Regions from separate parts of the Burkholderia sp. KL41 genome, predicted to be linked through region 1. Evidence: riboswitches for the same ligand, from Rfam matches in the RefSeq annotation. Region 1 holds a riboswitch; the other holds the start of a gene.

Region 1 (7,293 bases):
CGAGCTGGCCGTGGCGGCAGCCATCAGCCTGTTCGGCTTCCACTCGGGCGCGGCGCTCGCGACCGTCGTCGGCGTGCTCATCGAGGTGCCGGTCATGCTGCTCGTCGTGCGCGTCGTCAACCGTTCGAAGGGCTGGTACGAGCGCGCGTGAAATCAATCAGGATTCCGGAAATGACCGACATCACGATCTATCACAACCCCGATTGCGGCACGTCGCGCAACACGCTGGCGATGATACGCAACAGCGGCGTCGAACCACGTGTCGTGCTGTACCTCGACACGCCGCCCGGGGAAGATGAATTGCGCGCGCTGATCGCGGCGATGGGCATCCCCGTTCGCGACGTGCTGCGTCGCAAGGGCACACCGTATGACGCGCTCGATCTCGACAATCCGAAATGGAGCGACGACGATCTGATCGGCTTCATGGTCGCGCATCCGCTCCTGATCAATCGCCCGATCGTCGTCACCCCGCTCGGCACGCGGCTGTGCCGCCCGTCCGAACAGGTGCTCGATATCCTGCCCGATCCGCAGAACGGGCCGTTTGCAAAGGAAGACGGCGAAATCGTGATCGATGCGGAGGGCAAGCGTGTCTGACCGCCTGAACGATCTGCCGCAACTCGACGCCGCGCTCTTTCGCGTGCCGGATGCGAGCCTGCTGCAACCCGCGCGCCCGTCGACGCATCCGCCACGCATCGTGCTGCTCTACGGTTCGTTGCGCGCGCGTTCGTTCAGCCGGCTGCTGGTCGAGGAGGCGGCGCGGCTGCTGACGGCCATGGGCGCCGATGTCAGGATCTTCAATCCGGCCGGATTGCCGTTGCCCGACGATGCACCCGAGCATCACCCGAAGGTGGCGGAGTTGCGCGAGCTCGTGCAATGGTCGGAGGGCATGGTGTGGTGCTCCCCCGAGCGGCACGGCGCGATGACCGGCGTGATGAAAGCGCAGATCGACTGGATTCCGCTGTCGGTCGGCGCGGTACGGCCGACGCAGGGAAAGACGCTGGCGGTCATGCAGGTCAGCGGCGGATCGCAATCGTTCAACGCGGTCAACCAGATGCGGGTGCTCGGGCGCTGGATGCGCATGCTGACCATTCCGAACCAGTCGTCCGTCGCGAAGGCGTTCATGGAGTTCGGCGACGACGACAGGATGAAGCCGTCCGCGTATTTCGACCGGGTCGTCGACGTCATGGAGGAACTGGTCAAGTTCACGCTGCTCACGCGCGACGTCGGCGCGTACCTGACGGACCGGTACAGCGAGCGCAAGGAAAGCGCAGAACAACTGTCGCAGCGTGTGAACCAGGCACGCATCTGACCCGCTCGCGGGCACGCGGCGCGGCGGTGCATCGTTCGCACCGGAGCAGCGTGCCCGTGCCGGGTGAGCCCGGTTACCGGGCCAGCGTCAGGAACAGATAGGCTGCGTAACCCGCGCCGTTCGCCAGCAACGCCCAGATCGCGAGCCCGCGCGTGCGCGCATTGACGCGCAGCCATGCGGCCGCCGCGAGCGTGACGATCACGCCGGTCAGCACTTCGAGGCGCGGCTCCCATGGCGTCAGCATGATGCCGATCGCCGGCAGCAGCGTGCCCTGGAACACCATCGCGCCGGTGATGTTGCCGAACGCGAGCGTGTCCTTTCCGCGGCGGATCCACAGCACGCTGTTGACCTTCTCGGGCAACTCCGTCGCGATCGGCACGATGATCAGCGACAGCAGCAATGCCGAGACGCCGAGCACGTGCGACACGCCTTCCACGCCGTGAATGAAACCCTTCGCCCCGCCGACCAGCAGCGCGACGCCGATGAGCAGCTGCAGCGCGATGGTCGCCAGGTTGGTCGGCAAGCCCAGGCGCGACAGGAACATCTTGTGCGGCGCCTCGGTGCCATGCCCGGCATCGACGAGCTGGTTCGACGCACGGAACGTCATCACGACATACATCACGTAGATCCCGACCAGCATCGCGGCGAGCAGCGCGCGCACGGCGCTGTTGTGATGCGGGACGAACATCGCGGCGGTGGCCAGCGAGAACGCGGCGAGGAAGTAGTTCAGGTCGCGCACGAAACCCGTCCGTTCGGGCGCGATCGTGCCGCGCGGCCCGCGCGAGCGGATCACCGCGAGCGTCATCAGGAACGTGGTGAGCGTGGCGAGCATCAGCGGCGCGCCGAGAATCGCGCCGACACCGATCTCCTCGTTCACGGCCGGGTTTGCCGTGCCGCCGGCGAGCGCGAGCAGCGGCACCATCGTTTCGGGCAGCGCGGTGCCGACGGCGGCGAACAGTGAACCGGTGACGCCTTCGGAAATCTTCAGGCGTTCGCCGAGATGTTCGAGCGCATTGGTGAAGACCTCGGCGGCGACGAGGATGACGATCAGCATGACCGCCAGTTCGACGAACATGAACGTCATGCGGCACCTCCGCAGGCATGCGTGCGGATAGCGGCGAAACGCGGGGAGAGGGCGGCGGGGAACATGGGGACTCCGTGGTCGGACGTTGACGAACCATGGCACATCCGCCGACGTCCGACCAGGAACGACGCGATGTGCCGATGGTCTCGCCAGGCCGATCAGGCTGAACGCGCCACGGCCGCAGGCCGAGTGTGTTGACGCGTTCGCTTTCCGGAGACGGAAAGCAGGCTACTCCCCAAAGACGAAGGGCAGTCTAGCCGAGCGGGTTGCTTTCGACAAGCATTCATCCTGAAAAAATATACCCCTCTCCCCTATACGGGAACCCTTCCGGATATATACTCCCCCTCCCTATTCAGGAGCCCGTCGTCGATGAGCCATACCGTTCGTGAAAAACAGAAGCTGCTGAACCGCGTGCGCCGGATCAAGGGCCAGGTCGAGGCCATCGAGCGCGCGCTCGGGGAGGAGCGCGGCTGCAACGAGGTCCTGCAATTGATCACGAGTTGTCGCGGCGCGATGAACGGGCTGCTCGCCGTCGTGCTGGAAGACCACATTCGCGAGCATCTGGTCGATGCGCACGAACCTGACGCACACGAAGGCAGCGCGACCGAGCAGCTGATCGACGTGGTGCACAGCTATTTCAAGTAATCGAGGCAGGACATGAACGCTTTCCGGGATGACGCGTTCGGCGCGGGGCACGACCATATCTTTCTCGGTGCGGCGCACGAGCAGAACGAACGCAGGACGTGGATGGTCATCGGCCTGTGCTCGGCAATGATGGTGGCCGAGATCGTCGGCGGCACGCTGTTCGGGTCGCTTGCGCTCGTCGCCGACGGGTTGCACATGTCGACGCACGCGGGCGCGATGCTGATCGCCGCGCTGGCCTATACCTATGCGCGCAAGCATGCCGACGATCCGCGCTTCGTGTTCGGCACCGGCAAGCTGGGCGACCTGGCCGGGTTCACGAGCGCGATCGTGCTCGCGATGATCGCGATCCTGATCGGCTACGAGGCGGTTGCGCGTCTGCTGGCGCCCGTTCCCATTCACTTCGGCGAAGCGATTCCGATTGCCGTGCTGGGGCTCGCGGTGAACCTCGCCAGCGTGTGGCTGCTGAGCGGCGGCCATCACCACGGGCATGGCCATGGGCACGGTCATCATCATGGGCACGACCACGACCATGATCACGACGATGATCATCATGAGCATCACGATCACGGTTCGCACACGGCGGCCCATCGCGACCACAACATCCGGTCGGCCTACGTTCACGTGATCGCCGACGCGGCCGTGTCGGTGCTGGCCATCGTCGGCCTGCTGCTCGCACGTGCATTCGGCTGGGTCTGGATGGACCCCGTTGCGGGCATTGTCGGCGCGCTCGTGATCGCGAACTGGTCGTATGGGCTGATGCGCGATACCGGCGGCATCCTGCTCGACGTCAACGTCGATCGCAGGCTGGCTGCGCGCATACGTGATGCGATCGAGGCGCTGGGCGACACGGTCAACGATCTTCACGTGTGGCGTGTCGGGCCGGGCCACATGAGTGCGATCGTGTCGGTCGAAACCGTCGAGACGGTGCGCGACGCGCGTTTCTACCATGCGCTGATCGAGGGTTTCGACGGCGTGTCCCACGTGACCGTCGAAGTGATGACGCCTGCGAAGGCGGCCTGACCGTGGCCGTGAAATCACCGTGCATCGAGCTGTGCGCGTTCGACGGCCGGACGGGCTTTTGTGTCGGCTGCCTGCGCACGCGCGACGAGGCGCGCGACTGGAAGAAGCTGACCGACCATCGCCGGCACCAGATACTGAACGACCGCAATCGCCGCCAGGCGAAAATCCGGCGCGAACCGGGGGAGTGAAGGGGCGTCGTCGTCGTGCTTCGCCTGGTGTTGCGCCGGCCGTCACGCCGATGCGACACGCGCGGGAAACGCCTTACCCTTCGACGCCGCGCGGAAAATGAAGCGCAAACGTCGTGCGCCCGTCACGGCTTGCGACCTCGACCTTGCCGCGATGCAGCTCCATGATCGATTTCACGATCGCGAGCCCGAGGCCCGCGTTGCGCGCCGCGCCGTGCCGCGACGAATCGATGCGGTAGAAGCGCTCGAAGATCCGTTCGACCTGTTCGGGCGGAATCGCGGCGCCGCGATTGGTGACTTCGACGACCGCATACCCGCCTTGCGTGGACACCGCCAGCTCGATCGTCGACCCGGCTTGCGCATGTTCGAGCGCGTTCGACGCGAGATTGCTGACGGCGCGCCGGAACAGCGTCGCATCGGCGACGACGGTCGCTTCGCCTTGCACGTCGATGCGCACGCCGGCTTCATCGGCAAGCGCCTGGAAATACGACGCGAGCCGGCGCAGTTCGCCGCCCGCGTCAAGTTCGGTGGTCTTCAGGTGCTGACGCGCATTGTCGGTGCGCGCGAGAAACAGCATGTTCTCGATCATCCGCTGCAGCCGTTCGCATTCCTCGATATTCGAATCGATCAGCGCTTCGTATTCCTCGGTCGTGCGCGCGCGCGACAGCGTGACCTGCGACGAACTGATCACGTTGGCGAGCGGCGTGCGCATGTCGTGCGCAAGATCGGACGAGAACTGGGAGAGCCGCACGAACGCGCGTTCGAGGCGGTCGAGCATCCGGTTGACCGACGTCGCGAGTTCACGCAGCTCGACCGGGCCGCCATGCGCGTCGAGCCGCGCGTTCAGGTTGTGGGCCTCGATGCGTGACGTCTGCCGGCCGAGGCTCTCGACCGGGCGCAGGCCGCGCGACGCGACCGCGTAACCGAGCGCGCCGACCAGCAGCGCGCCCGCGGCCGCCGCGAGCCAGATGTCGACGCGATAGCTTTCGAGCAACGACTGGCGATCGGTCGCCGTGCGTGCAAGCGCAACCTGGATCGCATCGCCGGACGGCAGCGTGGCGCGCGCATACACGCAGCGCGACGTGCCGATCCCGGGCGGCGCGCACGTGAACGGGGTGCCGGTTGCGCCGGCCGGATGGGGCGCGGCGATCACCGACGCCAGCGTGTGGCCGGCTTCGTCGGAATGCTCGACGAGCGCGCGGTTCCGCGCGTCGTAGATGCCGAGATAGACGCCCGGATGCGACAGCAGCACTTCATGAAACACGGCCGGATCGGCGCGCAGCGCGGCAGCCGAGCCGCTCGCGTGCGCAAGCTGCAGGAACTGGTTGAGCTTGCCGGAGATCTCGATGTCGTCGCGCCGCGTCAGCTCGGCGGACAGCGAGCGATACAGGTACGCGCCGGTCAGCGCGAACACGAGCGCGGCGACGACGGCGAACGCCAGCGTCAGGCGCCGCAGCAGCGAATACGAGGCCGGGCTGCTGCGCGTCACGAACGATCCTCGAGCACGTAGCCCATCCCGCGGATCGTGTGGATCAGCTTCTTCTCATGGGCGTTGTCGATCTTCGCGCGCAGGCGCTTGATCGCGGCATCGACGACGTTCGTGTCGCTGTCGAAATTCATGTCCCAGATCTGCGACGTGATGAAGGTGCGCGTCAGCACTTCGCCTTCGCGTTCGGCGAGCAACTGCAGCAGCGCGAATTCCTGCGCGGTCAGGTCGATGCGGGTGTCGGCGCGCCGCACGCGGCGGCGGATCAGGTCGACTTCGAGATCGGCGACATGCAGGATGTCGCGCACGTTGCGCGGCGCGCGTCGCAGCAGCGAGCGGATGCGCGCGAGAAACTCGGCATACGCGAACGGCTTGAGCAGGTAGTCGTCGGCACCCAGCTCGAGCCCGGCGACCTTGTCCTCGATCGCCTCGCGCGCCGTGAGCAGCAGCACCGGCGTCTGCTTCTGCGCGCGCAGGCGCCGGAGTACCTCGAAGCCATCCATTTCCGGCAGCATCACGTCGAGCACGACGAGATCGAAATCCTCGTGCAGCGCAAGGAACAGCCCGTCCTTGCCGGTTTCCGCAATGTCGACCGTGTAACTCGCCTCCATCAGCCCTTTCCGGAGGTACGACGCCATCTTGGGTTCGTCTTCGACTATCAGTATCCGCATGGTGAGGCAGGCTGTCCGTGATTCCAGCCGGTCAGTGTAACGCGTGAGCATAGGGCGCCGAGCGTGCGCGAAGAATGACCGCCGGATGACGGAATTGTCATGAAGCGCTTGCGCCGCGTCGCCCGCGTTTCATGAAAATCCGGTCATGTTTCGGCCATGTCGTCGTCACCGCGACGGCGATAAGCTGCGGCCGTCTTGTCCCCCGGCACGCGCTGTCACGGCGCCGCGCCGGCCCATCCGGTCGTTGCCTGCCTGATTCCGCATCCATGTCGTACTGGCGCAAATTCCTCGTCGTCGTGCTGCTGGCGCTGAGCCTGCCGATCCAGTCGTTCGCGACTGTTTCGATGCAGTGCGAACGCGTTGCCGTCGCGCCGATGGAAGCGGCGTCGCACACGATGCCGGCCGCGCAGGACGGCCATCACGACGCCGACAGCCACGCCCGGCATGCGCCGGCGTGTTCCGCGTGCGTGTCCTGCTGCGTCGGCGCGGGCATGTCGAGCGCGCCCGCCGTCCCCGTCGCGGCCGGCGTTCGCGCGGCGATCGTCTCGCCACCGCCCGCGGCCGGGGTCGTGTCGTTCCTGACCGGCGGCATCGACAGGCCGCCGCGCCGGCTTCTCGTCTAGATCCCGCCCGCGGCCCCGACCGGCCGTGCTCCGCAATCCGCTCCGGCGGCGGTATCCCGTCCGCCGCACGACACACGACGAGACCCATTCATGCGATTGATTACTGCGGCGCTGCTTGGCGCGGCGGCCCTCGTGCCGTCGCTCGCGCCTGCGCAAACCCCGCTGCCCGATCCGGCGGACGCCGCCGCGGCGGTGCCGGACGTCACCGTGACGTCCGTATTCGACGGCTACCGGCCGTATCGGGACGACGAAGGCCCGGGCTGGAAACAG
Region 2 (7,293 bases), on a different replicon from region 1:
ACGCAGCGGCTGCGAGGCCCGCCGGCAACCACTCGCCGGCGGCTTCGGCCGCCACGTTCGCCCGCGCAATCGCCTCCGGTCGCGCCGCACGCAGCGTGCCGCTACCGCTCGCGAAGCGCCGTCCCGCCGCCCTCCGGCGTCGATCGCTTTCTTCTGTTCGCCTTACCTTGATGCAGGACCATTCGTCATGACGCAAACCGCTTTCCGTTCCCAGCTGCTGACTTTCAACGGCGACCCGGCGCAATCGAGCCAGGCCGCGAACTACGAGACCGACGGCCTCCTGATCGTCGACGACGGCAAAGTCGTCGCGGCCGGCCCGTACGCGCAGCTCGCCGCGACGCTCGCGCGCGACGCGATCGTCCATGACCTGCGCGACAAGCTGATCGTGCCCGGCTTCATCGACACGCACATCCACTATCCGCAGACGGACATGATCGCGTCGCCGGCACCGGGACTGCTGCCGTGGCTGGACAAGTACACGTTCCCGACCGAGCGCCAGTTCGGCGATCCCGAGCATGCGCGCGAGGTGGCCGACTTCTTCGTCGACGAACTGCTCGCCTGCGGCACGACGAGCGCGCTCGTCTACTGCACGGTGCACAAGCAGTCGGCCGATGCGCTGTTCGCGGCGAGCGACGCGCGCGACCTGCGGATGATCGCGGGCAAGGTGCTGATGGATCGCAACTGCCCCGAATTCCTGCGCGATACCGCGCAATCCGGTTACGACGACAGTGCCGAGCTGATCGGCCGCTGGCACGGCAAGGGCCGCCAGATGTACGCGCTCACGCCGCGTTTCGCGCCGACGTCGACCGAAGCGCAGCTCGAGGCGTGCGGCGAACTCGCGCGCCGCCATCCGGACGTGTTCGTACAGAGCCACGTCGCGGAGAACGTCGACGAGGTGAAATGGGTGGCCGAGCTGTTCCCCGGCCATCGCAGCTATCTCGACATCTACGACCGCTACGGGCTGCTGCGCCCGCGCGCGGTGTACGGCCACTGCATCCACCTCGACGACGAGGACCGCCGCCGGATGGCCGAGACGCGCACCGTCGTCGCGCACTGCCCGACGTCGAACTTCTTCCTCGGCAGCGGGCTGTTCGATTTCGACAAGGCCGGTGAATACGACGTGCCCGTCACGCTCGCGACCGACGTCGGCGGCGGCACGTCGTTCTCGATGCTGCAGACGATGAACGAAGCGCACAAGGTCGCGCGGCTGTCGGGCCACCACCTGACCGCGACCCGGATGTTCTGGCTCGCGACGGCCGGCGCCGCGCAGGCGCTCGACCTCGCCGACACGGTCGGCACGCTCAAGCCGCGCACGGAGGCCGACTTCGTCGTGCTCGATCCGCGGGCCACGCCGCTGCTCGCGCGCCGCACGAAGCGCGCGGATTCGCTCGAGGAACTGCTGTTCGCGTTCGCGCTGCTCGGCGACGACCGCGCGGTGTACCGCACCTATGCGGCCGGCAAACTCGTCCACGAGCGCGGGGCGGCGCGCCGCCCCGCCGCGTAACGGCGTTCCGGGGGGTGTCCCGGCAGGCGCGGGCGTTCGCCGCCGCGTCTGCCTGCCCGTCTGCCCGTCTGCCGTACAGCCGGAGCTTGCCGAGCACCAGGCGCCGCGCCGCTCGACCGCTTTCCCGCGCGCGACACGCCGTGCTAGAATTCGCCGCTCATTGGGGAGTAGCCGCTCCGCTCGATGTCCCGCGCCCCCGGCGCGCATCGTGACGGAGGCGTCCGTCAACAGACTTGGCCTTGCGGCCATGGCGGGCGCAGCCACCTAGGCCTGGCGAGACCGATGGTTCACAGTGCGCCGCATCAGGGCCCGGCGCGCCGTGGATCGTCGCTCGCACGCACAACACCGGCCCGTGGAACCCCATACGTGTCCCAAGCCTTCCTGATCTCCACCGGCGCCGTCGCCCTCGCTGAAATCGGCGACAAGACCCAATTGCTTTCCCTCGTCCTGGCCGCGCGCTATCGCAAGCCGGTGCCGATCATTCTCGGCGTGCTCGTCGCGACGCTCGTGAACCACGGTTTCGCCGGCGCGCTCGGCGAATGGCTCGGCGCGCTGGTCACGCCGTCGATCATGCGCTGGGCGCTCGCGTTCTCGTTCATCGCGATGGGGTTGTGGATCCTCGTGCCGGACAAGCTCGACGCCGACGAGGCCAATGCCAACCGTTCGCGGCTCGGCGTGTTCGGCGCGACCCTCGTCGCGTTCTTCCTCGCGGAAATGGGCGACAAGACGCAGATCGCGACCGTCGCGCTGGCCGCGCGCTTCCAGGACTACATCGGTGTCGTGGCCGGCACGACGTTCGGGATGATGCTCGCGAACGTGCCCGCGATCCTGCTCGGCGACCGCTTCGCGCACCGCCTCCCGACGAAGCTGGTGCACGGCATCGCGGCCGTGCTGTTCGTCGTGCTCGGCGCGCTGGCGCTGCTGGGCGTCGGGGTCTGACGGGGAAGAAAACGGCAGGCGCGGCCGGACGGCCGCGCCGAGGCTGATGCCGCGTTACTTGGCGGCGGCGCCCGAAGCGGGCGCAGCCGGCACCGCGCGCTCGTTGGCGGCCGGTGCCGCCGGGCCGCCGCGCTTGTCGACCGGCAGCCGGACCGAGCGAACCGCGCCGTTCGACAGCGGGAAATCGGCGAGCGCGCTGCGCGCGAGGAACGGCATCGCGTACAGCAGCGTGCCGTTGTCGCCGGTCGTGCGCGCGGACACGTTGTAAACCTCCTTGCCCGTCGCGCGCTCGGTGATGCGGATGCCGAGCGTGTAGTCGAACACCTGGTACGTCTGCGCGACATAACCGGCCGGCATCGGCCCCCAGGGCCCCCACGGGCCCCACGGCCCGCGCCGCCAGTACGGCCCCGGCCCGACGAACCACGGATCGTAATAGACGGGCTGCGGCACCGTCACGAGATCGCTGCCGACCGCATAGGTCAGCCCGACGAGATACCGCGCCTGCGCCTGCGGCACCTGCCGGAACGCATACGTGGACAGCTCGTTCGCGACGATCGGCTCGTAAGTCGACTGCTCGATGCTGTTCTTCTGCGCATCGGTGCGGGTGAACGCATAGGTGCGTGTCGCGTCGCTGCCGCTCCAGTCGGAGAAGGCCGTGACCTGGGTCGTCACGTAGCTGGTGCAGCCGGTCAGCAGCGCCACGCACAGCACCGCCGCCCAGCCCGCACCGCGTTGAATCCATTCGCGTTTCATGTTGATCCTCTTCGATCCGTCACCCGTTCGTCGCACCGCGCGAACCGTAACGGGATGCCGATAATACGCGGACTCCCGGAACCGGTAAAAAGTTCGCCCGGCACGCAGCCGCAAGCCTTTGTACAATGGCCCGGTTCGCCCGGCCCGTGCCACGGGCCCGTCCCCCACACCACCGATCTCGACGACCATGTCCGACAACGCTTCCTCCACCGTGATCCGCCGCGCCGACTACACGCCGCCGGCCTTTCTCATCGATACCGTTGCGCTCGAATTCGATCTCGCGCCGGCCCGTACGATCGTCAGGAATACGATGCGCGTGCGCCGCAACCCGGACGCCGCGCCCGCGCCGCACCTGGAGCTGATGGGCGAAGCGCTCGAATTCGTCGGCGCACGGCTGGACGGCGCGCCGCATGGCGCCGTGCGCGCGCACGAGCACGGGCTGACCGTCGAGAACGTCCCCGATGCATTCGAGCTGACGCTCGAAAGCGCATGCGCTCCCGACCAGAATACGACGCTGTCGGGTCTCTATGTATCGAGCGGCAACTTCTTCACGCAGTGCGAAGCCGAGGGCTTTCGCCGCATCACCTACTTCCTCGATCGCCCGGACGTCATGGCGTCGTACACGGTGACGCTGCGCGCCGACAAGGCCGCCTACCCGGTGCTGCTGTCGAACGGCAACCTCGTCGATTCCGGCGACCTGCCCGATGGCCGCCACTTCGCGAAGTGGGAAGACCCGTTCCGCAAGCCGAGCTACCTGTTCGCACTGGTCGCCGGCAAGCTCGTCGCGATCGAGGAGAAGATCACGACCGGCTCGGGCAAGGAAAAGCTGCTGCAGGTGTGGGTCGAGCCGGCCGATCTCGACAAGACGCGTCACGCGATGGATTCGCTGATCCATTCGATCCGCTGGGACGAGAAGCGCTTCGGCCTCGAGCTCGATCTCGACCGCTTCATGATCGTCGCGGTCGGCGACTTCAACATGGGCGCGATGGAAAACAAGGGGCTCAACATCTTCAACACGAAGTACGTGCTGGCGAACCCCGAGACCGCGACCGACACCGACTTCGCGAACATCGAGTCGGTGGTCGGCCACGAGTACTTCCACAACTGGACCGGCAACCGCGTGACCTGCCGCGACTGGTTCCAGCTGAGCCTGAAGGAAGGGCTGACGGTGTTCCGCGACCAGGAATTCTCGGCCGACATGGCCGCGGGCGACGCCGTCGAATCGGCGGCCCGCGCGGTCAAGCGCATCGAGGACGTGCGGGTGCTGCGCCAGTTGCAGTTCGCCGAGGATGCCGGCCCGATGGCGCACCCGGTGCGCCCGGAGAGCTACGTCGAGATCAACAACTTCTACACGATGACCGTCTACGAGAAAGGCTCGGAAGTCGTGCGGATGTACCAGACGCTGTTCGGCCGCGACGGCTTCCGCAAGGGGATGGACCTGTATTTCAAGCGCCACGACGGGCACGCCGTGACCTGCGACGACTTCCGCCACGCGATGGCCGACGCGAACGGGCGTGACCTCGCGCAGTTCGAGCGCTGGTACAGCCAGGCCGGCACACCGCGCGTGTCGGTGCGCACCGCGTACGACGCGGCCGCGCGCCGCTATACCGTCACGCTCGCGCAGGGGGGCTACGGCGACGCGTCGCCGGCCGCGCGCGAAACGCAGCAAGGCCCGCTGCTGATCCCGTTCGCGATCGGCCTGATCGGCCGCGACGGCCGCGACCTGCCGCTGCGCCTCGACGGCGAAGCCGCCGCGGCCGGCACGACGCGCGTGCTCGACTTCACCGACACCGAACAGACCTTCACGTTCGTCGACGTGCCGGAACAACCGCTGCCGTCGCTGCTGCGCAACTTCTCGTCGCCGGTGATCGTCGAGTACGACTACAGCGACGACGACCTCGCGTTCCTGCTCGCGCACGACAGCGATCCGTTCAACCGCTGGGAAGCCGGCCAGCGCCTCGCGACGCGCGCGCTGCTGACGCTCGCCTCGCGTGCCGCCGCGAACGAGCCGCTCACGCTCGGCGAGAACTTCGTTGCCGCCTTCCGCCGCGTGCTGACCGACGCGACGCTGTCGCCCGCGTTCCGCGAACTCGCGCTGACGCTGCCGTCGGAAACCTACCTCGCCGACCAGATGGCGGAAGCCGATCCGGCCGCCGTGCATCGCGCGCGCCAGTTCGTGCGCCGCCAGCTCGCCACCGCACTGCGCGCCGACTGGCTCGCCGCGTACGAGCAGCACCAGACGCCCGGCGCCTACGAACCGACGCCCGAGGCCTCCGGCCGCCGCGCGCTGAAGAATCTCGCGCTCGCGTATCTCGCCGAACTCGAGGATCCGGTCGATGCCGTGCGCCTCGCGACCGCGCAATACGACGCGGCGAACAACATGACCGATCGCGCGGCCGCACTCGGCGCGCTGCTGTCCGCCGCGGCCGCCGGCGCGAACGAACCGGCCGAGCACGCGCTCGACGATTTCTACCGCCGCTTCGAGAAGGAAGCGCTCGTGATCGACAAATGGTTCGCGATGCAGGCCGCGCAACGCGGTACGCCCGCGCAGCCGACGCTCGCGAAGGTTCGCAAGCTGCTCGCGCACCCCGCGTTCAACCTGAAGAATCCGAATCGCGCACGTTCGCTGATCTTCAGCTTCTGCGCGGCCAACCCCGCGCAATTCCACGCGGCGGACGGCTCGGGTTACGCATTCTGGGCCGAACAGGTGCTCGCGCTCGACGCGATCAACCCGCAGGTCGCGGCGCGCCTCGCCCGCTCGCTCGAACTGTGGCGCCGCTTCACGCCCGCGTTGCGCGACCGGATGCGCGAAGCGCTCGAGCAGGTCGCCGCCGGCGCGAAATCGCGCGACGTGCGCGAGATCGTCGAGAAGGCGCTCGCGTAACGCAATCCTCCGCATCGCTCACACGCGAAACAGCCGGTGCCGCCAGTGGCGGCGCCGGCTTTTTATTGCGTGAATACTGCCGGCCCCGGACGCAGTCGCGGGGTCTGACCGCGCCCGCTGCATGGCGCGTCCCGCGCGTCGTCGCCGCCGGAAACCGGGTCGATCCGGCCGCCCGGCCGTGTAACCGGACGAAAAAAGCCGGCGGCACGGGAGGCGCGACGGGTAAAATTGCGGCCATTCAAGGATTCTTTGGCCTTCTGGAGTCTGTCATGTCCATTGCCCGCCGCACCACGCTGTCGAAGTTCCTGATCGAACAGCAACGTGAGACCAACAACCTCCCCGCCGACCTGCGCCTGCTGATCGAAGTCGTCGCACGCGCGTGCAAGGCGATCAGCTACAACGTGTCGAAGGGCGCGCTCGGCGAGGCGCTCGGCACCGCCGGCAGCGAGAACGTCCAGGGCGAAGTGCAGAAGAAGCTCGACATCCTGTCGAACGAGATCCTGCTCGACGCAAACGAATGGGGCGGCAACCTCGCCGCGATGGCATCGGAAGAAATGGAAACCTTCTTCCCGATCCCGGCGAACTACCCGCGCGGCGAATACCTGCTCGTGTTCGACCCGCTCGACGGTTCGTCGAACATCGACGTGAACGTGTCGATCGGCACGATCTTCTCGGTGCTGCGTTGCCCGGACGGCAAGCAGGCAACCGAGGAATCGTTCCTGCAGCCGGGCACGCAGCAGGTCGCGGCCGGCTACGCCGTGTACGGCCCGCAGACGGTGTTCGTGCTGACGACCGGCAACGGCGTGAACTGCTTCACGCTCGACCGCGAAGTCGGCTCGTGGGTGCTCACGCAGAGCAACATGCAGATCCCCGCCGACACGCGCGAATACGCGATCAACGCATCGAACGCACGCCACTGGTACGACCCGGTCAAGCGCTACGTCGACGAACTGAACGCCGGCAAGGACGGCCCGCGCGGCGACAACTTCAACATGCGCTGGATCGCCTCGATGGTCGCCGACGTACACCGGATCCTGAATCGCGGCGGCATCTTCATGTACCCGGCCGACAAGCGCACGCCCGATCGTCCGGGCAAGCTGCGCCTGATGTACGAAGCGAACCCGATGTCGTTCATCGTCGAACAAGCGGGCGGCGCCGCGACGACGGGCACGCAGCGCATCATGGAAGTCCAGCCGACGGGCCTGCACCAGCG

The links. A riboswitch is a leader RNA that binds a small molecule or an ion and turns the genes downstream of it on or off. The one in region 1 is predicted to bind manganese.
Region 2: linked by a shared signal. The riboswitch ahead of PQB87_RS05395 (TMEM165/GDT1 family protein) and the one ahead of PQB87_RS31900 (sodium:calcium antiporter) in region 1 are both predicted to bind manganese.

What each region holds. Positions count from the first base shown of each region.
Region 1 is NZ_CM174447.1:3,230,671-3,237,963, reverse strand. Features, by position in the region: gene arsB (ACR3 family arsenite efflux transporter) at 1-151, shown strand, start outside; gene arsC (arsenate reductase (glutaredoxin)) at 172-594, shown strand; gene arsH (arsenical resistance protein ArsH) at 572-1,309, shown strand; gene PQB87_RS31900 (sodium:calcium antiporter) at 1,383-2,393, opposite strand; yybP-ykoY riboswitch at 2,468-2,642, opposite strand; gene PQB87_RS31895 (metal/formaldehyde-sensitive transcriptional repressor) at 2,763-3,038, shown strand; gene dmeF (CDF family Co(II)/Ni(II) efflux transporter DmeF) at 3,051-4,058, shown strand; gene PQB87_RS31885 (DUF1289 domain-containing protein) at 4,061-4,246, shown strand; gene PQB87_RS31880 (heavy metal sensor histidine kinase) at 4,320-5,732, opposite strand; gene PQB87_RS31875 (heavy metal response regulator transcription factor) at 5,729-6,400, opposite strand; gene PQB87_RS31870 (hypothetical protein) at 6,667-7,023, shown strand; gene PQB87_RS31865 (hypothetical protein) at 7,114-7,293, shown strand, end outside.
Region 2 is NZ_CM174446.1:1,127,083-1,134,375, reverse strand. Features, by position in the region: gene PQB87_RS05405 (hypothetical protein) at 1-191, shown strand, start outside; gene guaD (guanine deaminase) at 188-1,504, shown strand; yybP-ykoY riboswitch at 1,655-1,792, shown strand; gene PQB87_RS05395 (TMEM165/GDT1 family protein) at 1,871-2,443, shown strand; gene PQB87_RS05390 (DUF4136 domain-containing protein) at 2,498-3,196, opposite strand; gene pepN (aminopeptidase N) at 3,384-6,080, shown strand; gene PQB87_RS05380 (class 1 fructose-bisphosphatase) at 6,350-7,293, shown strand, end outside.